4 regions of the Mesorhizobium sp. B2-6-1 genome follow, and region 4 is predicted to be linked to each of the others. Evidence: predicted binding sites of a transcription regulator. Region 4 holds the regulator's gene; each other region holds the start of a gene.
What was found. Region 4 encodes LexA, which represses DNA repair genes until DNA is damaged. Its sites were predicted from a motif close to TGTTCNNNNTGTGTTCNG; they were not measured.
Positions count from the first base shown of each region.

Region 1 (7,536 bases), on a different contig from region 4:
CTCATCCCGAAGGCTATATCGAGGCCTTCGCCAATTTCTACCGCGACGCCGCCGACATCATCCGCGCGCATCGTTCGGGCGCCGCCGTCGATGCGGCCCGGGCGGCGCAGGTGCCCGATGTGGTCGACGGCGCGCGCGGCGTGAAGTTCGTCGCCGCGGCGGTGGAGTCGAACGCGGCTGACGGGGCGTGGACGGCGGCAAGGTTCGGGTGAGGGTGTGCCATCCAATGTGACATCGCGGCCACGCCCGACGGTGCCGCGCGGTTGACGGCGATCAAGAGTTGGCCGTCCATTCGGGACCGCGCTGTGTTCCGCCATTTTTCAAGCCCGTTGCGAGGCTGGTTTCGAAGGCAACAGCCGGTTGACTGGCTTCCAAATCGTTGCCGCCGACCTTGCGCGAGGTGATTGCGACGCTATGTCAGGCGCATCCGCGTTGCTCCCCGCCCGCGCATTCGGCAATCTGTCGCTTCTTCGGCGTTGAAGGCTTGCTCCGATGGAACTCGGTCTCATTGGATACTACAGCGACTTCGTGGTTTACCCCCTGGCGATCGCCCTGCTGGCTGTGGCCGGGCTTATCGAGGCCGGCGAAGAGAGCGCGCCAGGCTGGCTGGCGACGGCGCTGGCGTGCCTGTGTCTGTGGACGCTGATCGAATACGTCATGCACCGCTTCGTCCTTCACCACATTCCCTGGATCAGGGATCTGCACGCCCGCCATCATGTCGAGGAGCGCAGTCCGGTGGGCACGCCGACCTGGCTCAGCCTCGGCGTGCATGCGCTTGTCGCGTTCTTTCCCGTATGGATGGTCTCGGATTTCGCGGTCGCCAGCGCGGCGAGCTGCGGGCTGATGCTGGGCTACCTATGGTACGTCAGCATCCACCATGTGATCCATCACTGGCATCCCACTCATCCGAGCTATCTCTACACGCTGAAGCGCCGCCACGCGCTGCATCATCATGTCGACGAAAACGTCAATTTCGGCGTGACGTCGCTGTTCTGGGATCGGGTCTTCGGCACGATGCGGCTCTGAAGCCAACTGGTGTGCGCCATTCGAGGAGCGCAGACAGCCATTCCCGCTTACAATTCCTTCTGCGCCAATTCCCTGAACTCGTCGGGCACGGAGCGGGCCGCCTCCAGCGCCACGGTGCCGTAGCCGACGGCCTGTTTGCCGAAGCGCTCGCGGATCTTGTCGATGGCGCGGTCGGCGCCGAAGCGTGCGAGGCCCTTCCTGGTGCCGGGGCGGCGCTTTTCGTCGGCGAGGCCGAGCGGCAGTTCGAGCTGCAATTCGGCACTTTCCTCGAGATGCGAGACCGAGATCGCCAGCAGCGAAATCGTCCTGTCATGCGGATGATCGGCAAGCACGCCCCGCACCAGGTCTGTCGCGATCTCGGCCAGCATCACCGTCGCCGAGATCGGCTGGTCGAGCGTGATCGAGCGGGTGACGGCGCTGAGGTCGGCGAAGCGCACGCGCACCGTCACCGTGCGGCCGGGGCGCGCCTTGGCGCGCAGCCGGCTGGCGACCCGGTCGGCCAGATGCAGCAGGACGGGGATGTAGACGCATTCCAGTGCCGGCTTGCGGCCAAGCGCCGACTGGGCACCGGCCGAATGGGCGCGGCGACGTGTTTCCAATTTGCGCGGATCGCGGTTCCACGACAAGGCGGCAAGCTTTTCGCCGGCGGCAGGGCCGAGCAGCCGCGCCAGCGCGCCGCTGTGCGTCCTGGCCAGTTCGCCGATTGTCTGGACGCCGATCTCGGCCAGCCGCGCGCTGGTCGCCGGGCCGACGCCCCACATCAGGGAGACCGGCAGGTCATGCAGGAAGGCGATCTCCGTGCCGGGCTCGACCACCACCAGCCCATCGGGCTTGGCCACCTGCGAGGCGATCTTGGCCAGGTGCTTGGTGCGCGCCACGCCGATCGAGATCGGCAGGCCGAGTTCGCTTCGCACGCGGCTGCGAATGGTCGAGGCGATCTCCCGCGGCTGGCCGAACAGATGCGTGCAACCGGCGACATCGGCGAAGGCCTCGTCGATGGAGATGCGCTCGACCAGCGGCGTGAAATCGTCGAGCACCTTCATCGCGGCGTCGCCGAGCCGCTGGTAGTCGCGGAAATTTCCGCCGACGAAAATCAACTGCGGGCAGAGCTCGCGCGCCTTGCGCCCCGGCATGCCGCCGCGCACGCCGAAGGCGCGGGCTTCGTAGGAGGCGGCGAGCACGACGCCGCCGCCGACCGCGATCGGCTTGCCGCGCAGCGACGGGTCGAGAAGCTGCTCGACCGAGGCGTAGAAAGCGTCGAGATCGGCATGCAGGATGGTGGGCTCCATCCCCGGTTCCTCGCGACGTTGTAGAGTATGGAACATAAAGAGAACAAACATTGCTCGCTGTCAAGCGAGGTCGCGATCCGCCGGAACATTGTCGCTCACAATCGCGTTGACGGCCGAAGGGCGCCGCGTGCGGAGGCTGGCATGGGCAACTTTGAAATGATCGATCTGGTTTGCGTCGTCAACGCCTGCTCGACCGACCGCGCCGCGGGGCGGCTGGTTTCGATGGCCAAGGCCGTGGAGGAATTGCGGGTGCTGACCGGCGATTTCGTCTCGGCCGACGAAACGGTCGCGAATGCGCTGAGTGAAGTCGCGCTGCAGTGCGGCTGCGCCGTGCTGTTCGATGAGCAGGCGGGCGCCGACATATTGCGCACGCCATAGCTCGCCGCCGGCGTGCTGCAATGCATCACGCAACCGCTCCAATCGCTTGTTTTTGCGCTATTCCGAATAGAGGGCCGTGACGCGCTTTCTGAGGCGCGTTGCCTGTGCGGGTCGTTGTCCCCGAGGCCGCCTTAGCGACATCCATCAACCGAGATGCTCCGCCCGCAGCGCCTGCTTGAGGCGCTCCAGCGCCGGCTCGCCGTCGGCAGCGAGCTTATCGGCGATCCTTGCCAGATCATCGTCGGCCTTGCGGTGCTTGCTGCCCCAAGCGCCGAGCGTGGCCAGCACGGGCACAAGGTCGATGCCGGCCTCGGTCAGGCGATAGATCGCCTTCAGGCCATGCGTGGGATCACCGCTGCGGGTGAGGATGCCTTCGTCCTGCAATGTCTGGAGGCGCTCGGCCAGCGTACGCGAGGAAATGCCCTCATCGGATTGCAGGAATTCGCGAAAGTGCTTTTTTCCGGCGAAGACCAGGTCGCGGATGATGAGCAGCGTCCAGCGGTCGCCGAGCAGTTCGAGCGACAGGTTGATGGGGCAGCCAGACCGGTCCCGTGTCGACATGTGTATGGTTCCATTTTTAAATCGCTTTACTATTGACATCGTTTTCATCTCAGGTCAATAGTTCCAAATGTAAACCATCGGCAACCGTGCCGGCCGGACGGGTAAAACGAGCCGCTCGGCCCTTGACTGGGAGAACCATAATGAAAAAGCTGATCCTCCAGATGCAGATGTCGGTCGACGGTTTTGTCGGCGCCGACGCGGATCATCGCTGGCAGCTCTGGGAATGGGGCGACGACAGCGCCTGGGACGAGGAGCTGAAGCGGGACTTCAACGCCGTCTTCGCCGGCATCGATACCATCCTCCTGAGCCGTAAGATGGCCGAGGAAGGCTACCTCGCCCATTGGGGCAATGCGGCGAAGAGATATCCGCGCGACCCGTTTTACGCTTTCGCCCAGCGCATCGTCGAGGCGAAGAAGGTGGTGCCGAGCGACAGGCTCAAGGCCTCGCGATGGGAGGGCACGACAGTGGTCAGCGGCGACCTGCCGCGGGAGATCGACTTGCTGAAGAGGGGTGAGGGCGGCGACATCGCGGTGTTCGGCGGCGCCGGCTTCGCCTCGGCGCTGATCGCGGCCAGGCTGGTCGACGAGTTCCAGCTGTTCATCAACCCGGCCGTGCTGGGTGCCGGCCGCCGCATCTTCGACCAAGGCGGGTTCGGCAGGCTGCGGCTGCTCGGCTCGAAATCCTATGCGAGCGGCATGGTGGTGAGCCGCTACGCGCCGGCCGGCTAATCGAAAGGCATTGCACTGATATCATGCCTGCCGTTGAGCTTGGGCATGGCAGTCGGCGATGCAGCACCAAGCGCGGTTCTGCCTTCGCCTCCAGGGGGAGAAGGCAAGACGCGCCTCAATGTACCTCTTGGTCAATACCTTGACCTCATCAATTCACTTCGCATCGTGAAAAATGATGCCCACCGTGTGCCGCATGCCCGAGCGCAGGCGGCTGACGCCGTGGCGCAGATTGACGCGGTAATTGCCCTTGGTGCCCTGCACCGGCCGATTGTGGACGGCGAAGGAGACGGCATCGCCCTGGCGCAAGGGCACCACTTCCACCCGGCTCTGCATGCGCGGCCGCTGTTCGGTCAGGGCGAACTCGCCGCCGGTGAAATCCTCGCCGGGTTCTGAAAGCAGAACCGCCACCTGCAGCGGAAAAGCGAGGTCGCCATAGAGGTCCTGGTGCAGGCAGTTGAAGTCGCCGGGCACATATTGCAGCAGAAGTGGCGTCGGCCTGACCTGGCCGGCGGCGTGGCACTGTTCGAGAAAGGCGGCATGCGTTTCGGGATAGCGCGTGGCGATGCCCATGCGTTCGTTCCACCGGTTGGCGACCTCGGCCAGCCTGGGATAGAGCGCCGTGCGCAGCCCGCCGATCAGGTCCGGCAAAGGGTAGCGGAAATAGCGGTATTCGCCCTTGCCGAAGCCGTGCCTGGCCATGTGGATATGGCTGCGGAAATGTTCTTCATGCGGATAGAGCCCGGCGAGTTGCCGGCACTCCTGCGGCGTGAGCAGCTTTTCCATCACGGCACAGCCGAAGCCGTCGAGTTCGGCGCCTAGGGCTGGCCAGTCGTAAGCGGCAACCCGTTCCTCGGCGGCTTTCACCACCGATGCCGCAACCCTGGCATGGGCGGTCATATCGCGACCTCTTTGTCCAGCAAAGCGTGCTTGCGCTCAGTGCCCCAGCGGTAGCCGGAGGGCGTGCCGTCGGCGCGGACGACGCGGTGGCAGGGAATGCCGAGCGCGATCGCGTTAGCGGCGCAGGCCGTCGCCACGGCGCGGGCGCCGTTCGGTCGGCCGAGACGCTGGGCAAGGGCGGCGTAGGTGATGGTTGCTCCGCGGCGGATGCTGCGAAGCTCGCCCCAAACTTTTTGCTGGAACGGCGTGCCGCGGCTGATGTCGAGCGGCAGGTCCAGGCCGGCGGCGGGCGTTTCGATGAAACATGCTATCGCTGCGAGATCGTCATGCAAGGCGGTCTCGTTCTCGACCAGCATCTTGCCGGGAAAGCGGCTGGCGAGGTCCTGCGCCAGCGCCTCTGCGTCGTCGCCGATCAGGATGGCGCAGACGCCGAGGGAACCGCGCGCGGCGAGGATTTTGCCGATCGCGGATTGGGCGATGGCGTAGGTGATGGTGTCGGCGCCGGAGGCTGTCGCCGGCGTGTGGGTTTGCATGAGGTTCATTGCTTCACTCCTTCTGTGTGCCTGAACCCTAGCCGCGTGCCTTCCGTTCCTCACTCCGATGCTTGCTTTCAAATTCAATTTCCGGAACGGTGCGGAGGTAAGTACCCTACGGCGCCCCCCTCTGTCCTGCCGGACATCTCCCCCACGAGGGGGGAGATTGGCAATTTCGGCGTCCCACTCATTCCTGCAACGTCGTAGATTGGCGAAGGCGGTTGTGACAGCCAATCTCCCCCCAAGTGGGGGAGATGTCCGGCAGGACAGAGGGGGGCGCCGTAGAGCGCTGATTTATGCGATACGAATGACAGCAACCTCGCCAAGCAAAAAAACCTCGCCTGATAACAGCCGCAGTTCGATCTCGCCGGTCGCGCCACGGCTCCACTCGGCCTTGCCGCTCTCGACAAGCTCCCCGAGCGCAGCCATCACCAGCGACCGCGCATCTTTGGCGCGTCTGACGGCGCCGCGATGGGGGATCCCAATGTCCGCATCGGTGGTGGAAGACCTTGCCATCGCGCCCATTGCCGCTCCTCCTCAGGTCTCGCGGCCGAGCAGCGCGCGCTTGCGCTCCGCGCCCCAGGCGTAGCCGGACAGGGCGCCGTCCTTGCGGATCACGCGGTGGCAGGGAATGGCGACCGCGAGCGCGTTGGCGGCGCAGGCGCCGGCAACGGCGCGGGTCGCCTTCGGCGCGCCGATGCGCCCTGCTATCTCGGCATAGGAGACGGTGCGGCCGGCCGGGATGTCCCGCAGGGCCTGCCAGACGCGCTGCCGGAACGCGGTGCCGCGCAGGTCGAGCGGCAGGTCGAGACCAAGCCTTGGAGCCTCGACGAAACCGACGACGCGGGCGACGAGCGCCTCATAATCGCGGTCGGCGCCGATCAGGCGCGCCTTGGGGAAACGGTCCTGCAGGTCGCGCACCAGCGCGTCCGGGTCGTCGCCGAGCAGGATCGCGGCGACGCCCTTCCTGCTCGATGCGACAAGGATGGCGCCGAGCGAGCATTCGCCGACGGCGAAGCGGATCTCCTCGCTGGCGCCGCCGGCGCGGTAGCGCGTCGGCGTCATGCCGAGCATGCCGGCCGACTTCTCATAGAAGCGTCCGCTCGAATTGAAGCCGGCATCGTAGATCGCCGCTGTCACGCTGGCGCCGTCTTCCAGGCCCCGGCGCACCCTTTCGGCGCGCCGGGCGGCCGCGTAGTCCTTCGGCGTCAGGCCGGTAACGGCCTTGAAGGTGCGGTGGAAATAGCCGGCGCTGCGGCCGGCGGCGGCGGCCAGTTCACCGAGCGACGGTTCTTCCTCGCTCTGTTCGATCCTGCGGCAGGCCTCGGCCACCATCGCGGCGTTGCCGGCCTCGAGCGAAGGTCCGTCGGGATTGCAGCGCCGGCAGGCGCGAAAGCCGGTTGCCCTGGCCTCGTCCAGCGTGTCGTGGAGCTGCACGTTCTTCGGGTTGGCGCGCCGCGACGGGCAGGAGGGCCGGCAATAGACGCCGGTCGTGGCCACCGAATACCAGAAGCTGCCATCGGCCGATTTGTCGCGCGCCACGACTTGCGTCCAGCGCGGATCGTCGGCGGCCGGCAGCGGCGCGGGTTTGAGATCCTTGGCAAGGGTGATGAACATGGCCGGCATTGAAGCCGCAGACGACCCGCGTCGCCACCCGTTTCCTGCCAATTGAGAGGTGGACGCGAGCGTATTCGTCGGGACACACAAAGGATATGACAAGATTGATCCGGAGAAGGTGTGATGGAAAACATTCGACCCCTTAAGACCGAGGCCGATTACGATCGGGCGATTGCCGAAATCATCCAATATTTCGAGAACGAGCCGGAAATCGGCTCTCTTGGCGATTACCGGTTTGATGTTCTCGCGACCTTGATCGACGCTTATGAGGATAAGCACTACCCTATCGAAGCACCCACATCCCGTTGAAGGTTATTCACTCACACATTCAACCTGTCGCGAAAGGCGAAAGCCGCCGCTCCCGGTGCCCGATCGCTGTTCCCCGAGCCCTCGTTTCTACGCCGCCCGTTTGGGCTCGACCGCGAACGGGCTGAGGCCGAGCCAGGTCTGCATCTTCCTTGCGATGTGCTGATCTCCGGTCAAGGCGACCTTCGCGCCGGCCTTCTC
Region 1 covers NZ_VFUH01000003.1:430,143-437,678, forward strand. Annotated here, with positions in the region: gene FJ443_RS09805 (Gfo/Idh/MocA family oxidoreductase) at 1-212, shown strand, start outside; gene FJ443_RS09810 (sterol desaturase family protein) at 493-1,026, shown strand; gene dinB (DNA polymerase IV) at 1,074-2,315, opposite strand; gene FJ443_RS09820 (hypothetical protein) at 2,457-2,693, shown strand; gene FJ443_RS09825 (helix-turn-helix domain-containing protein) at 2,838-3,254, opposite strand; gene FJ443_RS09830 (dihydrofolate reductase family protein) at 3,395-3,982, shown strand; gene FJ443_RS09835 (2OG-Fe(II) oxygenase) at 4,136-4,879, opposite strand; gene FJ443_RS09840 (methylated-DNA--[protein]-cysteine S-methyltransferase) at 4,876-5,421, opposite strand; gene FJ443_RS09850 (hypothetical protein) at 5,707-5,937, opposite strand; gene ada (bifunctional DNA-binding transcriptional regulator/O6-methylguanine-DNA methyltransferase Ada) at 5,950-7,029, opposite strand; gene FJ443_RS09860 (transcriptional regulator) at 7,153-7,338, shown strand; gene FJ443_RS09865 (helix-turn-helix domain-containing protein) at 7,426-7,536, opposite strand, start outside.
Region 1: a site for LexA is predicted at 2,344-2,361, ahead of dinB (DNA polymerase IV). Genes of this name have one in related genera too.

Region 2 (7,536 bases), on a different contig from region 4:
ATCGTGCCGTCCAAGCAGCACTTTGGCTGCTTCGTGCATGGCAGCGGCGTCAAGCTGCTTCGGCACCCACCATACCTTGCCCTTTTCCAGCGCCGAGGGCGCGCGCCGGTTGAGGATGCGGTAGAGGTAGTGACGGCCGATAGCCGAGAAGCGGGCATCGAAGCCGTCGACGACGGTCGTGGCTTTCAAGATCGCGATGCGATTGCCCGCGCCCTGCAGATGCGCGTTGACGGCATCGCGCACCTTGTCGTCCGGCCAGGCCTTGGCCAGGTCGACATGCGCCACCTGGGCCGTCGCATGCACGCCCGCATCGGTACGGCCGGCAGCGCGCAAGCGGACCTGCTGGCCGCAGAATTTTTCGATCGCCTGCTCGATCGCCTGCTGCACCGAAGGCTGGTCCGCCTGGTGCTGCCAGCCGGCAAACAGGCTGCCGTCATATTCGATGTCGAGGCGAAAACGCGGCATGTCGGGCGGCTATACGCACTCGCCTAGGCGGCGAGTGCGGTGAAGGCCGAGGCGTAGACCAGCCGGCCGGTTTCGGGAGCGTCGCCCCAGGCCAGCGCCTGCAGCGCCTCGCCCTGGTATTCGCTCTCGAATCCTCCGGCGCGCGCGTGGCTGTAGCCGAAACGGCCATAGTAGGTGGGGTCGCCCAGCACCACGGCCAGCATCTCGCCGGCGTCGCGCAGGCGGATGTGAGCCTCGCGGATCAGCGCGCCGCCAATGCCGGTGCCGTGAAAGGACGGCTCCACCGCGAGCGGCGCCAGTGCCACCGCCGGGAAATCCTTGCCGCCGGTGCGGACGAAAAGACGCGAAAACAGGATGTGGCCAACCGCTTGCCCGTCTTCTTCCGCGACCAGTTCGACAACGGCGTCGCCGCCGGAGACCAGCGCGTCAACCAGCCCGGCCTCCGCCTGCTGGCCGAAAGCGTGTTCCTCGACGAGGCGGATGGCCTCGCGATCCCGCGGCGTCGCCGCGCGTATCGACATCATGCTCATGACAATTTCATTCCTTTTTCGATCTTGGTCCCGCGCAGGAATTCTTGCGCGGCGGCGGGCCTTCCGCCCGCCCGTTGAACTTCGACCAGCCGGATCGCGCCCGCTCCGCAGGCGACCGTCAGGCGGTCGTCGAGAATTCCTCCCGGCTCGCCCACACCTTGCGCAAGCGTCGAGCGAAGCAGTTTCAGCCGTTCCACCCGGCCACCAATTTCAACCTCGCACCAGGCGCCGGGGAAGGGCGACAGGCCGCGAATGTTATTGTGGACTTCGGCCGCGGGTCGCGTCCAATCCACGTGCGTCTCGGATTTACCGATCTTTTTGGCATAGGTCACCCCCTCAACCGCTTGGGCGGTGAACGCCAGGCTATTCCTTTCCAGCCGCGCCAGCGCTTCCACGATCAGTGCGGCGCTGACGCCCATCAATCGATCATGCAGATCGCCGGCGGTCATATCGGGTTCGATGACGCATTTTTCAACCAGCCCCACCGGGCCGGTGTCGAGGCCTTCTTCCATGCGCATGACCATCATGCCGGTTTCGCTGTCGCCCGCCATGATCGCCCGTTGGATGGGCGCCGCACCGCGCCACCGCGGCAACAGCGAGGCATGGCCGTTGATGCAGCCCAGTCGCGGCGACTCAAGAACCGCCCTGGGCAAAAGCAGGCCATAAGCCACGATCACGCCGATATCGGCTTGCAGCGCGCGAAAAGCTGCCTGTTCGGCCTCGCCCTTGAGCGACGTCGGCGTGCGCGTCTCGATGCCCAGCCGTTCCGCCTCGCGCTGTACCGGCGACGGCGTCAGCTCAAGGCCGCGCCGGCCGGCGGCTCGCGGCGGCTGCGTGTAGACGGCCGCGACCTCATGTCCGGCATCGGCAATTGCGCGCAATGTCGGCACCGAAAACTCCGGCGTGCCCATGAAAATGACGCGAAGGGGCATTGTCCCCTATCCCACCAGCTTGCCCGGAGCCTTGTCCTTGGCCAGCTTCTTGAACTTCTTCACCACCATGTCGCGCTTCAGCTTCGAAATGTGGTCGATGAACAGCACGCCGTTGAGATGGTCGATCTCATGCTGCAGGCAGGTTGCCATCAGCCCCTCGGCCTCCGTTTCCTGCAGCTTGCCATCGCGGTCGAGATACTTGATCCGCACGGAAGCCGGGCGTTCGACCTCGGCATAATAGTCGGGAATCGACAGGCAACCTTCCTCGTAGACGGAGCGCTGGTCGGCGCTTTCCAGGATTTCGGGATTGATGAAGACATGCGGCGCCGGCGTCTCGTCCTCCTTGGCGAGGTCGATCACCAGCATGCGCAGCGGCTCGCCGATCTGGATCGCGGCCAGCCCGATGCCGGGCGCGTCATACATGGTCGCCAGCATGTCGTCGGCCAGTTTGCGCAAGGGCGCGTCGACGCGCTCCACCGGCTTGGAAACCTGGCGCAGGATGGGGTCGGGAAGAATGATGAGCGGCTTGATCGGCATGGCGTCTCACCTAAGACCTTGAATAAAGGGCGTCAACCGGTACGCCGGGGGATCGTTCACGTTTTGATCTGTGCTGGCCGGCCGAATCGTCTATGCTGTGTGCATGAACGACCTGACATCCATCCTTTCGGAACCTGTCGCCCGGCTTGGCGCGACCACGATCACGCTCGGCCATGCGCTGGCGTTCGGGGCCTTTGTGTTTCTTGGCCTGTTCGTGGCGCTTGTCGTCGCGCTGTGGCGCTCGGCCAAGGCGCGCGCCGTGGCCGCTGCCGAAGCCGCCGACCATGCCCGCGACGCCGAGGCGCGGATGGCCGGCATATTGCAAAGCCAAGCCGAGATGCAGGGCCGCATGGGCGCCATCGCGGAAGTCTTCGGCGCGCGGCAGGCGGAACTGACGCAATCGATCGGCCAGCGCCTCGATGCCATGACCGGCCGCCTCGGCCAGACCATGACCGAGCAAACCAAATCCACTCATGAGAGCCTGGCCAAATTGCAGGAGCGGCTGGCCGTCATCGACACCGCGCAAGGCAACATCCAGTCGCTCGCCGGCCAGGTCGTGCAATTGCAGGCGATCCTCTCCAACAAGCAGACGCGCGGCGCCTTCGGCCAGTCGCGCATGGAAGCGATCGTCGCCGACGGTCTGCCGCACGGCGCCTACGAGTTCCAGGCGACCTTGTCCAACGGCAGCCGTCCCGATTGCCTGGTGAAGATGCCCAACGGCGCGCCGGCGCTTGCCGTCGACGCCAAGTTTCCGCTGGAAGCCTGGAACGCCATCCGCGCCGCCGAAGGCGCCGAACAGCAGAAGGTCGCGTCGCAGGCCTTCCGCCGCGACATCGAGGTGCATGTCCGCGATATCGCGGATAAATATCTGATCCAGGGCGAGACGCAGGATACCGCCTTCATGTTCGTGCCGTCGGAATCGGTGTTTGCCGAGATCCACGAAAATTTCGAGGCGGTGGTGCAGAAGGCGCACCGCGCCCGCGTCGTCATCGTCTCGCCGTCGCTCCTGATGCTGTCGATCCAGGTCATCCAGGCGATCCTGAAGGATGCCCGTATGCGCGAGCAGGCACACCTGATCCAGGGCGAGGTGATCCGGCTGATGGAGGATGTTTCGCGCGTCGACGAGCGGGTGCGCAAATTGCAGGGCCATTTTGCCCAGTCGGCCAAGGATATAGACGACATCCTCGTCTCGACGTCGAAGGTGACCAAACGCGGCCAGAAGATCGAAGCTCTGGAGTTTGGGGCGCAGCCCGGAGGCGATGCCGACCCTGACATGGCGTCACCAGCCCCTGCGAAGCCGGAACCTGGCCCGCGCGTTGTCGATTCCCCACGCGTTGCCGATTCAAAGACCGGCCAGCTCAGGCTGAGGGTCGTCGAAGGCGACGAATGAGGCGCCGCATCGGACGGCGCTACTGCTCCTCCACTGTGGTCATGCCGTGAAATTCAGGTAGCCAGTGAAGCGCCGAGCGGTGCCATTTTTGCAGTGTCGGAATCAAATCCTGGCGTTGCCGCGCGGTTCCCACTCGAATGCCGTAGACCTTTGGGCCATCTCCGACCGACGTGGCGTAAAGGTGCGAACCGCAGTCGGCGCAAAAGGCCTGGACGCGCTTGGCGCCGCTTGCCACGGTCTTGATGTAGACCTTCGGTGTACCCTTTGTGATCCGGTAGTGATCTTCAGGCGCCGGAACGGTGACGCGAAAGGCCGTACCGGTCAACTGTTGGCAATCGGTACAATGGCAGATCGAGGTCTTTTCCGGTTCGACCTCCGCCTCATAGGTGATGGCACCACAATGACAGCCGCCGTCGATCTTCATAATCAGTCCTCCAAAACTCGATCGGCTGATTTTAGCGGCGCAGCGTCGCAAGGCAACGACGCGACGCTGGTCCAAGACATAATCCCGAGGAGTGGAATGTGGTTTCGAGACCTGCTCAAAACTCTACTCGGATGCCGATTCGATCAGCTTGCGGCGCTGTTCCCAGGTGCCTGTCGTCTGCGGCTTGACGAACAGCCGGGTGATCTCGGGCATTTCCTTCCTTAGCCGCGCTTCGAGGCGCTCGACGCAGGCTTCGATTTCCGGCGCGGACAGATGGTCCTCGAATTCGATGCTCAGGCCGGCAACGATTTCTTCCGGCCCCAGGTGGACCGTCAGGACGCCGTTCGCCCGCTGCACCGCCGGATCCTGCTGCGCGATCGCCAGCACTTCTTTCTGCACCGCGGGCGAAGCAGGCTCGCCGATGAGCAGCCCCTTGCTCTCGCGCGCCAGGAAGGCCGCCGTCGCCCCCAGGATCAGCGCAATGCCGATCGAGGCGGCGCCGTCCAGTTCCGGCATCTCGAAAATCTCCGCCGCCGATATGCCGGCAAAGGCGACGATCAGGCCGAGAAGCGCGGCACTGTCCTCGAACAGCACTGTGTAGACGCTTGGATCCTTGCTCGATTGTACGGCCTGCAGCCAGCCCTGCTGGCCCTTCTGCCGGCGGAATTCCCTCAGCGCCACCAGCCATGAACTGCCCTCGAACAGAAACGACAGGCCGAGCACGATGTAGTTGACCCTGACATTGGCGGCCGGTTCGGGCGCAATGATGTGCGTCACGCCTTCGTAGAACGATACGCCGGCGCCGAGCGCGAAGACGAGAAGCGCCACGATGAAGCTCCAGAAGTAGAGCTCGCGGCCATGGCCGAGCGGATGCGCGCGGGTGGCCGGGCGTGCGGCGCGATGCATGCCATAAAGCAGCAGGCTGCCATTGCCGGTATCGACCAGCGAATGCACGCCTTCCGAAAACATCGCCGAACTGCCGGTGAAGAGGGCTGCGGCGAATTTGGTCAGCGCGATCGCGAGATTGCCGGCGAGCGCCGCGTAGATGACCGTTCGAGAGCCGCCATGCCCCGCCATTGCTTCCCTGTCGTCCTGTCCGACACGCGAAGTCTAGAGCAATTGCAGGAAAAGTGGGAGCCGATTTCCTTGAGATGATGCTGCGGGCCTGCCGAAATTCCGCGGCGATCGCGACGCACCAACACCCGTCCGTTCAAGTCGCTGCGCGCCGGTTCGGATTCATAAGGCCGCCGAAACAGGTTGCCGGTTTTCGCGGCCGTGACCGCGAACGGCCCTTGCCTAGAGGCATTTCTCTTGTTTCACTTCACTTCCCGCAACTGGAGGAACGAATCATGGCAAAAGGTGCGATGAAGGCAGGCAAGGAGGCCCGCAAGCCAAAGAAGGACGCCAAGAAGCCGGCCGCTGCTCCCACGCTCAAGGCGCCGCCGGTCAAGGCAACGAGGCTCAAGGAAAAATAGTCGCGTGCCTCGGATGGAGTTCGCCGGCGGCGTTCGGAACACCGCCGGCAGTATGTTGATCGGGCGTTAAGACACCCTATATCTGGTGCGGGGACGACCCCACATCTCCTGAAATCCGGTCGGGACGACCCGCCCACTGTCTGACAGGGCATCGGCTGCCGCGGTGCTCGGTCGATCGCGCATTGCATCGTCCTGAACGGACGTCGGTGCGATGCTTGGATGGAGCGTTCCCCATGTCATGGATTTTTCTGTTTTTCGCCGGCCTGTTCGAGATCGGCTGGGCAATCGGCCTCAAATATACCGACGGATTCACCCGCCTCGTCCCGACCGTGCTCACGGTCGCCTCGATGATCGTCAGCCTCACGCTGCTTGGACTGGCGCTGAAAGCGCTGCCCGTCGGCACCGCCTATGCGGTGTGGACCGGCATCGGCACGGTCGGCACGGCGCTGCTCGGTATCTGGCTGCTCGGCGAGCCGGCGACCGTCATCAGGCTCGCCTGCATCGCGCTCATCGTCTGCGGCATTATGGGGCTGAAATTCGCGGCGTAAAGCAATCCAGGAAGCGAAGCGGTTTTCCATCCGGAATTGCGTCGAAGCAAACAGAGCAATTTTGCGAAAGTCGCATCACGAACGGCGTCGGCAATCGCATGAATTGGCGCGCGGACAAACGCATGCAGGGCCGCTTCGCAGCGACCCTGATCCTCGAAGCAGCTTGCTCCGGCGGTCTGAGGCTAGCGGCCGGTAAAGCCTGGCGGTGTCCTGCCGGTGCGCGCCTTGCGCGCCGCATAGCGCGCGTCGCGCTTCGCCTTGCGCTCGGCCTCGTCGGCCAGCAGACGCGCGATGCGCTCGGCCTCTTCGGCTTCCCGAATCCTGGCTTCCGCCTGCGCCGCCTCTTCGGCCGCGACCCGTGCGGCTTCGGCTGCGGCCTCGCGCTCGGCCTTCTCGATTGCCTCGCGTGCCAGCCTTTCCTGCTTCAGCCTCGCCTTCTCGGCCTCGCGTATCTCACGCGCCGCAAGGATAGCCTTGCGTTCGGCCTGTCGCGCCAGCACCGCGGGATCGTCCGCCGCCGGCTTCGACTTGAAGCGCTCCAGAAGCGCCTTCTTTGCCTCGTTCGCGGCGTTGCGCCGCTCGAAAATGTCTTTTTCCCTGTAGATAGCCAAGTCCACTTCCCTGAAGTCAATTCGCGACGCTTACATACGCGCGAAAACCGGGAGTTCAAGCGCCAAAACGGTATGCCAGCCATGAAATTCCGTGCTGTTGCAGCCGGGAGACGCCTTCGCGGCCGAAACGGACACGCACTGTTCGCAGTCAGACCCTCTGGTGGTGATACGGGCTGATCGCTACCTCTAGCGCGAAAATCAAACGCCAGGATGACACCAGATGGAACTCGGTCTCTACACTTTCGCCGACGTCAGCCCGCAGCCGGGCCCCGGCGCAATCGGCCCGCACGAGCGGCTGCGCAACCTGATCGAGGAGATCGAACTGGCCGATCAGGTCGGCCTTGACGTTTTCGGCCTTGGCGAGCATCACCGGCCGGACTATGCCGCGTCCGCGCCTGTCGTGGCTCTGGCCGCGGCGGCCGAGCAAACCAAACGCATAAAACTGACCAGCGCCGTCACTGTCCTGTCTTCGGACGATCCGGTCCGCGTCTTCCAGCAATTCGCCACGCTCGACCTTCTTTCCGGCGGCCGGGCCGAGATCATGGCCGGGCGCGGCTCGTTCATCGAATCCTTTCCGCTGTTCGGCTACAATCTTGAGGATTATGACGAGCTGTTCGCCGAAAA
Region 2 covers NZ_VFUH01000001.1:194,425-201,960, reverse strand. Annotated here, with positions in the region: gene truA (tRNA pseudouridine(38-40) synthase TruA) at 1-465, opposite strand, end outside; gene FJ443_RS01030 (N-acetyltransferase) at 489-995, opposite strand; gene fmt (methionyl-tRNA formyltransferase) at 992-1,927, opposite strand; gene def (peptide deformylase) at 1,934-2,464, opposite strand; gene FJ443_RS01015 (DNA recombination protein RmuC) at 2,568-3,854, shown strand; gene FJ443_RS01010 (GFA family protein) at 3,874-4,278, opposite strand; gene FJ443_RS01005 (cation diffusion facilitator family transporter) at 4,402-5,355, opposite strand; gene FJ443_RS31025 (hypothetical protein) at 5,430-5,753, shown strand; gene sugE (quaternary ammonium compound efflux SMR transporter SugE) at 5,987-6,301, shown strand; gene FJ443_RS00990 (DUF6481 family protein) at 6,484-6,912, opposite strand; gene FJ443_RS00985 (LLM class flavin-dependent oxidoreductase) at 7,133-7,536, shown strand, end outside.
Region 2: a site for LexA is predicted at 2,518-2,535, ahead of FJ443_RS01015 (DNA recombination protein RmuC). Genes of this name have one in related genera too.

Region 3 (7,536 bases), on a different contig from region 4:
GTGTCGCGCGGCCGCGCCGAACAGAAGCGCATCTTCTACCTGTCGATGCCTTCGGGCCGCATAGAGCGGCGCGAGCGCGCCAACGAGCCGACTGCCGCGAAGGCCGGCCCAGGCAAGACGCCTCGCGCCGCATGAAGCGGTGAGCCGTCTCGTCCGCTTCGTCTTTGCCGGCGGCATCGGCTTCGTCGCCGACGCGGCCGCCCTCTGGTTGCTGCTTGCGGTCACGCCGCTCGGCCCTTTCAGCGCCCGCATGCTGTCCATCGGCTTTGCACTCTGTGTCACCTGGCAGACAAACCGGCATCTGACCTTCTCGCCGTCGAGCCGCGGCTTGGTGCGGGAAGGCGCGCGCTATGGCAGCGTCGGCATCGCCACCAGCATCGCCAACTATCTGGTCTACTGCGCCATCCTTGTCGTCCTGCCGACAACCCCGCCATTGGCCGCCCTTGCTTTCGCTTCGCTGGCCGCCATGGGGCTGTCCTTTCTCGGCTATTCCAGGCTGGTCTTCGACCGCTAGCGGCGTGGCCCGATTGGCAGAAGGCGCCGGGACCCCTATATCGCTCTCTCATCGACCGTGCTGGGGACCTGCCATGAAGCTGAAAATCGCCGTCCAGATGGACCACATCTCCACCGTGTCGATCGCCGGAGACACTTCGTTCGCGCTGTCGCTGGAGGCGCAGCGGCGCGGCCATCAGCTCTACCACTACACGCCCGACCGGCTGTCGCTGCGCGACGGCAAGGTGTTCGCCCGCATCGAGGAGATGCAGGTACGCGACGAGAAGGGCAGCCACTATTCGCTGGGGGAGAAGGTGCGCACCGACCTGTCGGAGATGGACGTGATCCTGCTGAGACAGGATCCGCCCTTCGACATGAACTACATCACCACCACGCACATACTGGAGCGCATCCACCCCAGGACGCTGGTGGTCAACGACCCGGCCTGGGTGCGCAACAGCCCGGAAAAGATCTTCGTCACCGAGTTTTCCGACCTGATGCCGGAAACGCTGATCACCAAGGATCCCCAGGAGGTCGCCGCCTTCCGCAAGGAATTCGGCGACATCATCGTCAAGCCGCTCTACGGCAATGGCGGAGCGGGCATCTTCCACCTGCTGGAGGCCGACCGCAACCTCGCCTCGCTGCTCGAAATGTTCGGCCAGTTGTTCCGTGAGCCCTACATCGTGCAGCGCTACCTCAAGGACGTGCGCAAGGGCGACAAGCGCATCATCCTGATCGACGGCGAGCCGGTCGGGGCCATCAACCGGGTGCCGGCCGAGCACGATTCCCGCTCCAACATGCATGTCGGCGGCCGCGCCGAGAAGACCGAGCTGACCGAGCGCGAACGCGAGATCTGCGCCCGCATCGGGCCGGCGCTGAGGGAACGCGGCTTCATCCTCGTCGGCATCGACGTCATCGGCGACTACATGACCGAGATCAACGTGACCTCGCCGACCGGCGTACGCGAAGTCAAACGCTTCGGCGGCGCCGACATCGCCAGCCTGTTCTGGGACGCGGTGGAGGCCAAGCGGAAGTAGCCGTTTTCATTTCGTATTAACCATGTTCCGTTTTTGCAACCGGAGACAATCGCGCTGCAACTTCAGCGATTGCATGTTCCTGTAATGTTCTTGATTTAGCCGAGGAATTGTGATTGTCTCCGGGCCAGGCCCTTCGCGGCCTGATTGCAAAAGGCTTGGGGCAAGCCCAGATCCGGGGGCAAGACATGGTGGCGCGGGTTCGCACGGTTGCTTTCCAGGGCATCGAGGCCGTGCCGGTCGACGTGCAGGTGATGATCGCGCCCGGCAAGGTCAACATGCATATTGTCGGGCTGGCCGACAAGGCGGTGGCCGAAAGCCGCGAACGGGTGCAGGCGGCACTGCATGCTTCCGGCCTGTCGATGCCGTCCAAGAAAGTCACTGTCAACCTGGCGCCCGCCGACCTGCCCAAGGAGGGCAGCCACTACGATTTGCCGATCGCGCTCGGCCTGATGGCGGCGCTTGGCGCCATTCCGGGCGACATGCTGGCCGGCTATGTCGTGCTTGGCGAACTATCGCTCGACGGCACCATCGCCGCCGTCGCCGGCGCCCTGCCGGCGGCGATTGGGGCGAATTCTGAAGGCAAGGGCCTGATCTGCCCCTTCGCCTGCGGCCCGGAAGCCGCCTGGGCCGGCAAAGATTTTGACATACTTGCGCCGCGCAGCCTGATCGCCATCGCCAATCATTTCCGCGGCACACAGGTGCTGTCGCGGCCGGAGGCCGGCATCCATGCCGCAGCGCGCGACCTGCCCGATCTTGCCGACATCAAGGGCCAGGAAACCGCCAAGCGGGCACTGGAGGTAGCGGCGGCCGGCGGACACAACCTGCTGATGGTCGGCCCGCCCGGATCGGGAAAATCGATGCTGGCGCAGCGGCTGCCGTCCATCCTGCCGCCGCTGGCGCCGAAGGAATTGCTCGAAGTGTCGATGATCGCCTCCGTCGCCGGCGAGCTCGGCGAAGGCAAGCTGACCGACCGGCGGCCGTTCCGCGCGCCGCACCATTCGGCCTCGATGGCGGCGATGGTCGGCGGCGGCATCCGGGCGCGGCCGGGCGAAGTGTCGCTTGCGCACCACGGCGTGCTGTTCCTCGACGAATTTCCCGAATTCACGCCGCAGACGCTCGACGCGTTGCGCCAGCCGCTTGAGACCGGCGACTGCATGATCGCGCGCGCCAACCACCGCGTCACCTATCCGGCGCGCATCCAGCTTGTGGCGGCGATGAACCCGTGCCGCTGCGGCATGGCCGGCGAGCCCGGCTATCGCTGCCTGCGCGGCGAACGCTGCCGCACCGATTACCAGGCGCGCATCTCGGGACCGCTGCTCGACCGCATCGATCTCAGGATCGAGGTGCCGGCGGTCTCGGCCAGCGACCTGATCCGGCCCGACCGGGCGGAGAAGAGCGCCGACGTGGCGCTGCGCGTGGCGCGTGCCCGCACCCTCCAGCGCGAGCGCTTCGAACGGCTCGGCGTCACCAGCGCCACCACAAACGCGCATTGCGCGCCGGCGGTCATCGAGGAGATCGCCATGCCCGACGCATCGGGCCTGTCGCTGCTCAAGGACGCCAGCGAAAAGCTCGGCTTCTCGGCGCGGGCCTATCACCGCGTGCTGAAGGTGGCGAGAACACTGGCCGATCTCGACGCCAGCGAGACCGTCGGCCGCATTCACTTGGCCGAAGCGATCTCCTACCGGATGAGTTCGGAGCGGGTGGCACAGGCGGCGTAGCGCGCTCTCGCTCGAGAGGAGGGGAACGGAACGCCGGCGGCTCCAAATCTCCGGTTCAGGCCGCTCCCTTCGCCTTCAGTTCCAATCTCCGCGCGTGCAGCACCGGCTCGGTGTAGCCGTTGGGCTGGATGCGGCCCTTGAAGACGAGGTCGCAGGCGGCCTGGAAGGCGACGGAGCCGTCGAAATCGGCGGCCATCGGCCGGTAGAGCGGGTCGCCTTGGTTCTGCTGGTCGACGATATCAGCCATGCGCTTCATCGTTTCCATTACCTGGTCGGCCGTGCAGACGCCATGATGCAGCCAGTTGGCGATGTGTTGCGAGGAGATGCGCAGCGTGGCGCGGTCCTCCATCAGGCCGACATCGTTGATATCTGGCACTTTCGAGCAGCCGACGCCCTGGTCGATCCAGCGCACGACATAGCCCAGAATGCCTTGCGCATTGTTGTCGAGCTCCGCCTGGATATCGGCCGGCGACCAGTTGGGCCGCACCGCGATCGGCACCGACAGGATGTCGTCGAGCTTGGCCTTCGGCCGGCTCTTCAGCGCCGCCTGGACGGCGTGGACATCGACCTTGTGATAATGGGTGGCGTGCAGCGTCGCCGCCGTGGGCGAAGGCACCCAGGCGGTGTTGGCGCCGGCCTTGGGGTGGGCGATCTTCTCGGTGAGCATCGCCGCCATCAAATCGGGCATCGCCCACATGCCCTTACCGATCTGGGCATGGCCGGCAAGCCCGCATTCCAGCCCGGTGTCGACATTCCAGGCCTCATAGGCGGAAATCCACGCGGCCTGCTTCATGTCGCCCTTGCGGATCATCGGGCCGGCTTCCATCGAGGTGTGGATCTCGTCGCCGGTGCGGTCGAGGAAGCCGGTGTTGATGAACACGACGCGCTCCCTGGCGGCGCGGATCGCCTCCTTGAGATTGACGGTGGTGCGCCGCTCCTCGTCCATGATGCCCATCTTGATGGTATTTTTGGCCATGCCGAGCAAGGCCTCGACGCGATCGAATATCTCGACGGCGAAGGCGACTTCCTCGGGTCCATGCATCTTGGGCTTCACGACATACATCGAGCCCGCGCGGGAATTGGCGCGGCGGCCGTTCGGCCCGATATCGTGCAGCGCGATCAGCGCGGTCAGCGCGGTGTCCATGATGCCTTCCGGCACCTCGTTGCCGTCTCGGTCCGTTATCGCCGGATTGGTCATGAGGTGGCCGACATTCCTGACCAGCATCAGCGAGCGGCCGGGCAGCGTCACCGTGCCGCCATTTGGCGAGGTGTAGGACCGATCGGGGTTGAGCTTGCGGACAAAAGTCCGGCCGCCCTTGGTGATCTCTTCGGCCAGGTCGCCCTTCATCAGGCCAAGCCAGTTGCGGTAGACGACAACCTTGTCCTGCGCATCCACCGCCGCGACCGAATCCTCGCAGTCCTGGATGGTGGTCAGCGCCGATTCCAGGATGATGTCGGCGATGCCGGCCGGATCGGTACGGCCGATCTGGTTATCGCGGTCGATCAATATCTCGATATGCAGGCCGTTGCTGACCAGCAGCACGGCTTGCGGGTTGGCGGCATCGCCGCGATAAGCGACGAACTGCCTGACATCGGCAAGCGTGGTCGAGCCGGCGCCGGCGCTGAGCCGCAGCGCGCCATTGGCCAGCGAAAGGCCGTTGACGCCGGCCCATTTGCCCGATGTGAGCGGCACCGACTGGTCGAGAAAGTCCTTGGCCCAGGCGACGACTTTCGCACCGCGCGCGGGGTTGAATCCGTTGCCCTTCCCGGCGCCGTCCGTCTCGGGAATCGCGTCGGTGCCGTAAAGCGCATCATAGAGCGAGCCCCAGCGCGCATTGGCGGCGTTGAGCGCATAGCGCGCATTCATCACCGGCACCACAAGCTGCGGCCCGGCGACGACGGCGATCTCGGGATCAACCTTTTCGGTCGTCACCGAGAAGACCGGGCCTTCGGGGACGAGATAGCCGATCTCCTTCAGGAAGGTTTTGTAGGCTTCCATGTCGACCGGCGCGCCATTGGCGCGATACCAGTCATCGAGCTTTTCCTGGATAGCGTCGCGCTTTGCCAGCAGTGCCCGGTTCTTCGGCGCGAGGTCGTGGACGATGGCCGAAAAGCCGTTCCAGAATTTGTCCGGGTCGATGCCGGTGCCCGGAGCGGCCTCGTTGACAACGAAGTCATGAAGTTCGCGGGCGATCCGCAATCCGGCGATTTCGACGCGATCGGTCATCAGGCTACTCCAGATGAAAGGCTTTCGCGGGCCTTTGGCATGTTGGGAGTGCAGGGTCAATTCAGCTTAGGGTGAAGGCAAGGCAGGTAGGCGCGGTTTTTAGGCTTGGTGCCGGCGGCGACGCTGCCAATCTCCCCCCAAGTGGGGGAGATGCCCGGCAGGGCAGAGGGGGGCGCGAAGGAATGCCGACCTCGGCAAGTTTCGGTATTTCGTGCAGTCGGTCGACGTCGAGTATGAGCGGGCGCTGCTCCGAGACGCTGGCGGGACAGCGCCCCCCTCTGGCCTGCCGGCCATCTCCCCCACAAGGGGGGAGATTACACCCTCCATCACACCGCGATCCGTGGCCTGCCCGAAGCCACCGCCACCACATGCGCCTCGATGAACATACGCTGGGCTTCGACGGTGGAGACGCGGAATTCGGTCGCGACATCGATCTCGGCGCTGTCGGTGCCGGCGTCCCTGGCGCGCTCCGCGACGATGGCGCGCACATCGGCCTCGGCGGCCGCGATCGCCGCCGCCTCGTCGAGGAAATCGCGCACGGTCTCGCCCGAGGCAAGACGGAACAGACCTTCCTTGGGCTGGCTGACGCGCGCCTCCGCCGATACCCGGACCTGGCCGACCACGGCGCCGAGCGCGTTGGCGACATCCGTATCATCAGGCACCACGCAGTCATTGCCGACCAATGGCGGCAGTCCGGCATAGTGCAGCGGCGCCGAGGCGCCGAGGCCGATCACCGGCCGGTCGAGCGCGACGCTCAGGCGCGCAATGCCGGGATGCGCGTCGACGGCGCGCTGCACCAGCGCATGCGCAACGGTGGCCGCGCCGTCGAGCCCGTCCTCGGCGAAGGCGGTTTGGAGGATATATTCGGCCGACCAGCGCGTCAGCGCCGCCAGCACGCGCTCCGAAATCGCCTCGGGAGAGGCCGCGATCGCCTGGCCGCGGCCGTCGCGCTTGCGGGCAAACAGCTCTGCGCCGAGGCGGGCGGCCGCGGCATCCCAGTTCGCCTGCTTGCCAAGCACATGCGCCGCATCCGACGGGGTGAAACCTGAAATGTGCACCAGCCCGCGCGACACCAGGCGGTTCAGGGTAGCGTTCTGGGCATTCGAGGTCAAAAGCCTGTCGAGGGGCAAGGGCATTGCGCCGATCGCTTCATAGAGCCTTGCTTCCGGAGCCGTCAGCCCGGCGGCAAGACGGTCGGGCACGCCGGTGCGCACCGCGAAGCGGCCGTCCATGCGGCCGGTGTTCGGCGCGCGCAGCTGGCGCTCGAGTTCCGCCAGAACGGCCTCGCGATGCACCATGCCGGCCAGCGCCAGCGGCACCAGCCGGCGCGGTCCAAGCAGGAGCCTGGGGTTGAGAGCGCCGTCTTCCAACGCTACTTCGGAATCGCCGCCGAGGCCGAAGGTGCGCATGGCGACGGCCTCGACCATGGTGCGGAAGCCGCCGACGGTGGCGCCTTCCGGATCGAGCCGCGGCCGTCCCTTGTCGAGCACCGCAACGTCGGTGGTGGTGCCGCCGATGTCGGAAACCACCGCGTTTTCCAATCCGGTCATGTGGTGCGCGCCGACCAGGCTGGCGGCCGGGCCGGAGAGAATGGTCTCGATCGGCCGCTGGCGGGCGAACGCCGCCGACACCAGCGCACCGTCGCCGCGCACCACCATCAGGGGCGCCGCGATGCCGCGCGCCTCGAGAAAGCCTTCGGTCGCCGCCACCAGCCGGTCGATCATCGAGATCAGCCGGGCGTTGAGCAGCGTCGTCAGCGCCCGGCGCGGACCGCCTAGCTTGGCCGACAATTCATGGCTCGCGGTGACCGGCAGGCCGGTTTTCTCCCGGATCAGCTCGCGGGCGGCGATCTCGTGCGCCGGGTTGCGGGTGGCGAAATAGGCGCAGACGGCAAAGCCCGAGACCGAGCCGCCGAGTTCGGACAGCGCCGCCTCAAGGCCGGACAGGTCGAGCTTGGCGGTATTGCCGTGCACATCGTGGCCGCCGGGGCAGAACACGACCGGATCGGTGCCCAATGCCGCCTTCAGCCCATCGCGGGCAAGGTCCGCCTCGGAAAAGCCGA
Region 3 covers NZ_VFUH01000001.1:320,857-328,392, forward strand. Annotated here, with positions in the region: gene FJ443_RS01630 (glycosyltransferase) at 1-135, shown strand, start outside; gene FJ443_RS01635 (GtrA family protein) at 140-514, shown strand; gene gshB (glutathione synthase) at 588-1,529, shown strand; gene FJ443_RS01645 (YifB family Mg chelatase-like AAA ATPase) at 1,715-3,247, shown strand; gene FJ443_RS01650 (malate synthase G) at 3,303-5,474, opposite strand; gene FJ443_RS01660 (hydantoinase/oxoprolinase family protein) at 5,801-7,536, opposite strand, start outside.
Region 3: a site for LexA is predicted at 1,604-1,621, ahead of FJ443_RS01645 (YifB family Mg chelatase-like AAA ATPase). Genes of this name have one in related genera too.

Region 4 (7,536 bases):
CGGTCTTCTGCATGATCTTGGCGCGCGGATCGTAGTTCTTGTAGACGCGGTGGCCAAAGCCCATCAGCCGGAACGGATCGTCCTTGTCCTTGGCGCGGGCGATGAATTCCGGAATATGATCGACATGGCCGATCTCGCCGAGCATGTTCAGCGCCGCTTCGTTGGCGCCGCCATGCGCCGGGCCCCACAGGCAGGCGATGCCGGCGGCGATGCAGGCGAACGGATTGGCGCCAGACGAGCCGGCGAGCCGAACGGTAGAGGTCGAAGCGTTCTGCTCGTGGTCGGCGTGCAGGATGAAGATGCGCTCCATGGCGCGCGCCAGGACCGGGTTGATCTTGTATTCCTCGCACGGCACGGCAAAGCACATGTGCAGGAAGTTGGCGGCGAAATTCAGTTCGTTCTTCGGGTAAATGAAGGGCTGGCCGATATGGTATTTGTAGGCCATGGCCGCGATCGTCGGCATCTTGGCGATCAGCCGCATCGACGCCACCATGCGCTGGTAAGGATCCGAGATGTCGGTGGAGTCGTGATAGAAGGCCGACAGCGCGCCGACCACGCCGCACATCACCGCCATCGGATGCGCGTCGCGGCGGAAGCCGGTGAAGAAGCGCGACATCTGCTCATGCACCATGGTGTGGCGCGTCACGCGGTAATCGAAATCGTCCTTCTGCGCCTTGGTCGGCAGTTCGCCGTAGAGCAGGAGATAGCAGACTTCCAGGAAGTCGCCATGTTCGGCCAACTGGTCGATCGGATAGCCGCGATGCAGGAGAATGCCGGCGTCGCCATCGATGAACGTGATCTCGGACTCGCAGCTTGCCGTCGAGGTGAAGCCGGGATCGTAGGTGAAGGCGCCGGTGGTGCTGTACAGCGTGGCGATGTCGATGACGTCAGGCCCGACTGAACCACTTCGCACCTTGAATTCGTGCGTCTTGCCGGCGAATTCCAGCTTTGCCGTGGCTTCCTGGGTCTTGCCGCCCAGTTCCCGTCTTGTCGCAGCTTCGGTCATTGCAAACTCCTTCTTGTTTCCTCATGCCGGCAAAGGCAAATTCTGCAAAGCGACACGTCGAAGTCACCGAATGCGCGTATTCGCGACCGCATTTTAGGAAGTGCGTGCCAGATTGGGCCAAGGCTCAATGTTGCACTGCGAAACGCGCCTTTCAATGCCAATCTTCTTGGGCCAGATTGCTCCTAATCGATTTGATCGGCGATGCGCGCCAGGCTCTCCTCGCGACCAAGCACGGCGAGAACGTCGAACACGCCGGGCGAGGTGCTCTTGCCTGTCAAGGCGGCGCGCAAGGGCTGGGCGACGGCGCCGAGCTTGTGGCCGCCGGCCGTCGCATAGTCCCGGATCGCGGCTTCAGTCGAGGCCGCCGTCCAGTCGCCTGAAACCGCCTCGAGGGCGTCGCGAGCGCCACGCAAAATCTTGCGCGCCTCGTCATTGAGCAGCAGGGCTGCCTTTTCGTCGATCGGCAGTGGCCGCGCGGCTAACAGGAAGGCGGCGCCGTCGACAAGTTCGACCAGCGTCTTGGCGCGCTCCTTCAGGCCCGGCAGCGCTGCCAGCAACTGCGCCCTGTTCTTGTCGTCGAGGCGTGCGGCCATCGCCGGGCCGCCCTCGAGATAGGGCAAGGTGGCAATGAAGATATCGAACAGCTCGGCATCGCCCATGCGGCGCATATGGACGCCGTTCAGCGCCTCCAGCTTGGCGAAATCGAAGCGGGCGGCGCCCTTGTTCACATCGCCGATGTCGAACCATGCGATCATGTCCTGGATCGACATGATCTCGTCGTCGCCGTGGCTCCAGCCGAGCCGAGCCAGGTAGTTGAGCAGCGCTTCGGGCAGGTAGCCCATGGCGCGGTAGGCCTCCACGCCCAGCGCGCCGTGCCGCTTCGACAGCTTGGCGCCGTCGGCGCCGTGGATCAGCGGTATGTGCGACATTGAAGGCACATCCCAGCCCATGGCGTTGTAGATCACGGTCTGGCGGGCGGCATTGGTCAGGTGGTCGTCGCCACGGATGATGTGGGTGACGCCCATGTCGTGATCGTCAACGACGACGGCATGCATGTAGGTCGGATTGCCGTCCGAGCGCAGGATGATGAAGTCGTCCAGATCCTTGTTGGGAAAGCGCACGTCGCCCTGGACACGGTCATGCACCACCGTCTCGCCTTTGGTCGGCGCCTTGATGCGGATCGCGCCCTTGACGCCAGGAGGCGCCTGCGAAGGGTCGCGGTCACGCCAGCTTCCGTCATAGCGCGGCGGCAGGCCCTTGGCCCGCGCCGCGTCGCGCATTGCCTCAAGCTCGGCAGGGGTCTCGTAGCTGTAGTAAGCCTTGCCCATGCGCACCAGCTCCTCGGCCACCTCGCGATGGCGCGGCGCGCGCTCGAACTGCGAGACGGCGTCGCCGTCCCAGGTGAGGCCGAGCCAAGTCAGTCCTTCGAGAATGGCTGCTGTCGCCGCATCGGTGGAGCGCTCGCGGTCGGTGTCCTCGATGCGCAGCAGCATCGTACCGCCGGTGTGCTTGGCGTAGAGCCAGTTGAAGAGCGCCGTACGCGCGCCGCCGATGTGCAGGTAGCCGGTGGGCGAGGGGGCAAAACGGGTGACAACCTTGTCGGACATACAACTCTCGGGAAACGTCTGGAGCGGGGTGCGGATCACACGCACTTTCGCGCGTCGCGCGTTCATGTAGCATAGGGTGTCGAGGGCGCAAGGGGCAGACCCGATGGCTGGAGCGGGCAGGGGCGCGGAGGAAGGCGAGGACGTCGTTGCCGGCGTCAGCGAACGCTCTTTTTTTGCCACGCCCGCGCCCGCCTCATTGCCGCTGGCGTTGTCGCCCCTACAGCAGCCGAGCAAGTCGCCGCCGGCGGATGTTTCCACGCCGCCCGGCATTCCCGCAGCCGGCGCGGCCGTGCGTCTGCGCCGTGAGTTCGGCCGTGCTTCATGGCCTCGTCTGCGCAACGGCGTGGCCAGAGCGTCCGAGCTCGAACTCGATCGGGGCATAGCCTTCCTGCTCGTGCCGGTGTTCCTGGCATGCGGATCGATCGCCTATTTTTCGCTGGCGGCGGAGCCGGGCTTTGCCAAGCCTGTCGCGGTCGCGATCCTGATGTCGCTGTGCGCGCTCGTTTCACGCTCATGGCCGAAAACGCATCTGTGCTTCATGGCGGCGCTGTTGTGCGCGCTCGGCATGCTCGCCGGCAAAGTCGAGACGTGGCGAGCGGGAACGCGGATGCTGGGCTCGGAAATCTCCACGCAAATCACCGGCCGCGTCGTTTCGGTCGACCAGATGGAGACCGGGCGCATCCGGCTGACCATCGATGTGACATCGACCGCGCGGCCGAAACTACTCTACGCGCCGGAGCGCGTTCGCCTTTCGGCACGCAAGGTGCCGGCTGAAGTGACGGCCGGTTCGCTCGTGACCGGCTATGCCAGGCTGTTGCCGCCGACCGGACCGGTGCGGCCGGACAGCTACGACTTTTCCTTCGACAGCTACTTCGCCGGCATAGGCGCCAGCGGCTTCTTTCTCGGCAACCCCAAAATCGTCTCAGCCGATGACAGGCCGCTGTGGGCCGCCCTTTCAGCCGCCATCGAGAGTGCTCGCGAAAGCATTGCCGACCATATCAGGGGCAGCATCGGCGGCGCCGAGGGCGAGATCGCCGCGGCGCTGATCGTGGGTGTGCGCGCCGGGATTCCCGACGAGATCAATGAAGCGATGCGACGCACCGGCATCTACCACATCATCTCAATTTCCGGGCTGCACATGGCGCTGGTCGCCGGCACGGTCATGGGTCTGCTGCGTGGCGGCTTCGCGCTGTTCCCGAATTTTTCCTCCCGCCGGCCGGTCAAGAAATACGCGGCCGCGGCGGCACTTTTCTCCATCGCCGCCTACCTCGTCATTTCGGGCGTCGTTGTCGCCGCCGAACGCAGCTTCATCATGCTGGCGGTGATGCTGATCGCCGTTCTGTTCGATCGGGCGGCACTCACCATGCGCAATCTGGCTATTTCGGCGATCGCCGTCATCGTGGTGTCGCCGCACGAGGTGGTAGGGCCGAGCTTCCAGATGTCCTTCGCCGCCACCGCGGCCCTGGTCGGCGCCTATGCCGGCTGGTCGGATCGCAAAGCCGACAAAGCGCGGACCCCGCCGCCGCAACGGACCTTGCCTGGCCTGCTGACGCGAAAATTGCTGCTGGCGACAGGTGGGCTGGCGATGACCTCGATTATCGCGGGAAGCGCCACGGCGCTTTTCGCCATCTGGCATTTCCAGCGCGTGTCGCCGCTCAGCCTGTTCGCCAATCTTGCCGTCATGCCGATCGTTTCGGTCGTGATGTTCCTTGCGGTTGCCAGCGCGCTGCTGATGCCGTTCGGGTTCGATGGACCATCCCTTTATCTGATGGGCAAGGGACTGACCGCGATGATCGCCATATCAGGATGGATCTCGCAACGCTCGCCGGTCGACGCGGTCGGGTTGATTTCGCAGCAATCCGTCCTTCTGGTGGCGATCGCCCTGGTCATCGCGACGATGGCCACGACATGGCTGCGGCTGGCGGCACTTCCCTTCGCGCTCGCCGGCCTGTTGACCGTCTCGGACACGCGCACGCCGGACGTGCTGATTTCGGAGGATGCCCGCCTGGTGGCGTTGCCGATCGGCGGCGGCGAGCTCGCGATCAACCGGGCGCGCCCGAACGAATTCACCGTCGATAATTGGAAACGCGCGCTGAAGTCCGAAACCATCGTTGCGCCGGAACTGTTCGACAGCGGAGACCGACAGTTCGACATCTTCGATCCCGCGCAACTTCCGGCGGGAGCGCCTTTCTATTGCTTCACGGGCCTGTGCATGGCCCGGCATACCTCGGGGGCGATCATCGCGCAGGTGGAGGATCGCAAGGACGCCTGGAGGGCCTGCTCCTATGCGGATCTGATCGTCATCAACGACCCCGCGGGCTACGATCCCTGCCACAATCCGCTGGTTCTCGTCATCACCAAGCGGCAGCTCGCTCGCAAGGGAAGTGCCGCCGTCTTCTTCGACCAGCAATCGGCGACGGCACCGGCACGGGTCAGCTTTGCCGTCGACAGGCCATATCGGCCCTGGCACGAACAGCGGAAATTCTCACGCGAGGCAAGGGGACTGCCGCCTTACCGTAAACCCGAAAAGCCCACCGCCGACCCCGCTCAGTAGCGCCTGATCAGGCCGACCAGCTTGCCTTGCACCTTGACCCTGTCCGGTCCGAAAATACGTGTTTCATAGGCCGGATTGGCAGCCTCGAGCGCAATCGAAGCACCCTTTCGGCGGAAGCGCTTCAGCGTTGCTTCCTCCTCGTCCACCAGGGCCACGATGATCTCGCCGGGACTTGCGGTGTCGGCATTGCGGATGATGACCGTGTCGCCGTCGAAAATGCCGGCCTCGATCATCGAATCGCCCTTGACCTCCAGCGCATAGTGTTCGCCGCCCATGATCATGTCAGGCGGCACTGAAATGGAATGCGTCTGATGCTGGATGGCGTCGATCGGCACACCCGCTGCGATGCGACCCATGACCGGGATCGACACCGCTGAAACCGCGTCGTCGTCATTGCCGGCAGCGGGCAGACGCGAAGACGTCGCCGGCTTGATCTGCCGGCTAGGGCTGCTGCCCTGTCCGAGGCTGCCCTGGATGACGCTCGGGGAGAACTTCTTTGCCGCGTTAAGACCCGGCGCGATCGAGTCCGGCAGGCGCAGCACCTCCAGCGCGCGCGCCCGGTTGGGCAGGCGGCGAATGAAGCCGCGCTCCTCCAACGCCGTGATCAGCCGATGAATTCCCGACTTGGAGGCGAGGTCCAGCGCTTCCTTCATCTCGTCGAAGGACGGCGGAATGCCGCTTTCCTTCAGCCGTTCATGGATGAACATCAAGAGTTCATGTTGCTTGCGCGTGAGCATGGCGGCCCCCAAAGGCATTGCACGAAGGGTCTGGAACCAGAATCAGAAAACAAACCCAGAACAAACACTATCTGTTCCAGTTGTGTTCCGCAACCATTTAAAGTTTAATGAATTTGTTAAGGCGACGGAAACGAAATGCCCTCCCGCAGCCAGCATCCTGCCAGCGCGGTCCGTCGTCAATGCGCTCCCGGGCCCTTTGAAACTATTTTGGTTAATGGCCTGTGGCCCGACCGGTCTCCACTCTTGGCACAAGCCTGCAAGCTGGGTGACCGGCAGGTGCGGGGTGCGTTTGGGCGGATTAGAAACCCCTGCGGCTCGTGAACGAAACGAAACCAAAATGCCAACTTCCGCCGGAAAACGGCCAGACACCACCACTGGTCGCGACGGGCTGCGTTCGTTCGTTCGCTTGACGAACCGTATAATAATGTACGGTTTTCGAAGAGGAACACCAATGACCACGCCGAAGCAGGCCGCGCGACGCGAACGGATAGAGGAGGCCGCCTATGCGGTGCTCCGGGAAGCCGGCTACAAGAGCGCCTCCCTGCTTGCTATCGCCAAGCGGGCATCGGCCTCGAACGAAACCCTCTACAACTGGTACGGCAACAAGCAGACCCTGTTTCGATCCTTGATCGAAGCCAATGCGGGAGAGGCAAGGAAGCTGCTGGAGGACGCCCTTCACCAGGCGCGCGATCCGCTCGAAACCCTGAACTTGCTCGGGCCAGTCCTGCTGACCCTCGTGACGGGCGACAAGGCGGTGGCGCTCAATCGCGCCGCGGCCGGCGACGTCAACGATACAGGCACGCTTGGCCAATCGATCGCGCAATTCGGCCGCAATACCATAATGCCGCTTGTTGGCGACCTGCTTCGAACCGCAAGTCGGGCCGGCCCGATCGCCTGTGACGATCCTGCCGAAGCCGCCGACATCTACATCAGTCTTTTGATCGGCGATCTCCAGGTTCGCCGGATCGTTGGGGTGCTCGAGGAACTGCCTCGGGCGGAAATCGAGCAAAGATCGAACCGGGCGTTCACCCTGTTCTTGCGCCTCTATGCGGCCAGCCCTTGCCCGGGCGGCAAAACAGCCGGCCCGTTTCCAGGGCGCTCTTCTCACCGAGGAACATCGCGACCATGAGCAAAATTCCCGATCTCGCAGCGATCGAGGCAATGGACACCGCGGATCCGCTGCGTGCCATGCGTGACCGCTTCACCTTGCCCCAGGGGGTGATCTATCTCGACGGCAATTCGCTGGGCGCCGCTTCGCCAGCCGTGTTCGGCGAGCTGCAGAAGGCCGCCACGCAGGAGTGGGCGCAGGATCTCATCCGCGCCTGGAACACCGCCGGCTGGTTCGACATGCCGGTCGAACTCGGCGACCAACTCGGGCGCCTGATCGGGGCCGCCGCCGGCCAGACGGTGGTCTGCGATACCACCTCGATCAACATCTACAAGGTGCTGCATGCGGCACTCGGGATGCGGCCGGACAGGTCAGTCATCATCGCCGAGGGGGACAGCTTTCCGACCGATCTCTATATGGCCGAAGGCGTTGCCTCGACGCGGCCGGGCACGGTGCTGCGGCTCGAGGGTGTCGATGCGCCGACCATAGAAGAACTGATCGACGAGCGGGTCGCGGTCATCCTG
Region 4 covers NZ_VFUH01000005.1:162,164-169,699, forward strand. Annotated here, with positions in the region: gene gltA (citrate synthase) at 1-1,006, opposite strand, end outside; gene gltX (glutamate--tRNA ligase) at 1,189-2,613, opposite strand; gene FJ443_RS13295 (ComEC/Rec2 family competence protein) at 2,717-5,167, shown strand; gene lexA (transcriptional repressor LexA) at 5,161-5,904, opposite strand; gene FJ443_RS13305 (TetR/AcrR family transcriptional regulator) at 6,242-7,033, shown strand; gene kynU (kynureninase) at 7,030-7,536, shown strand, end outside.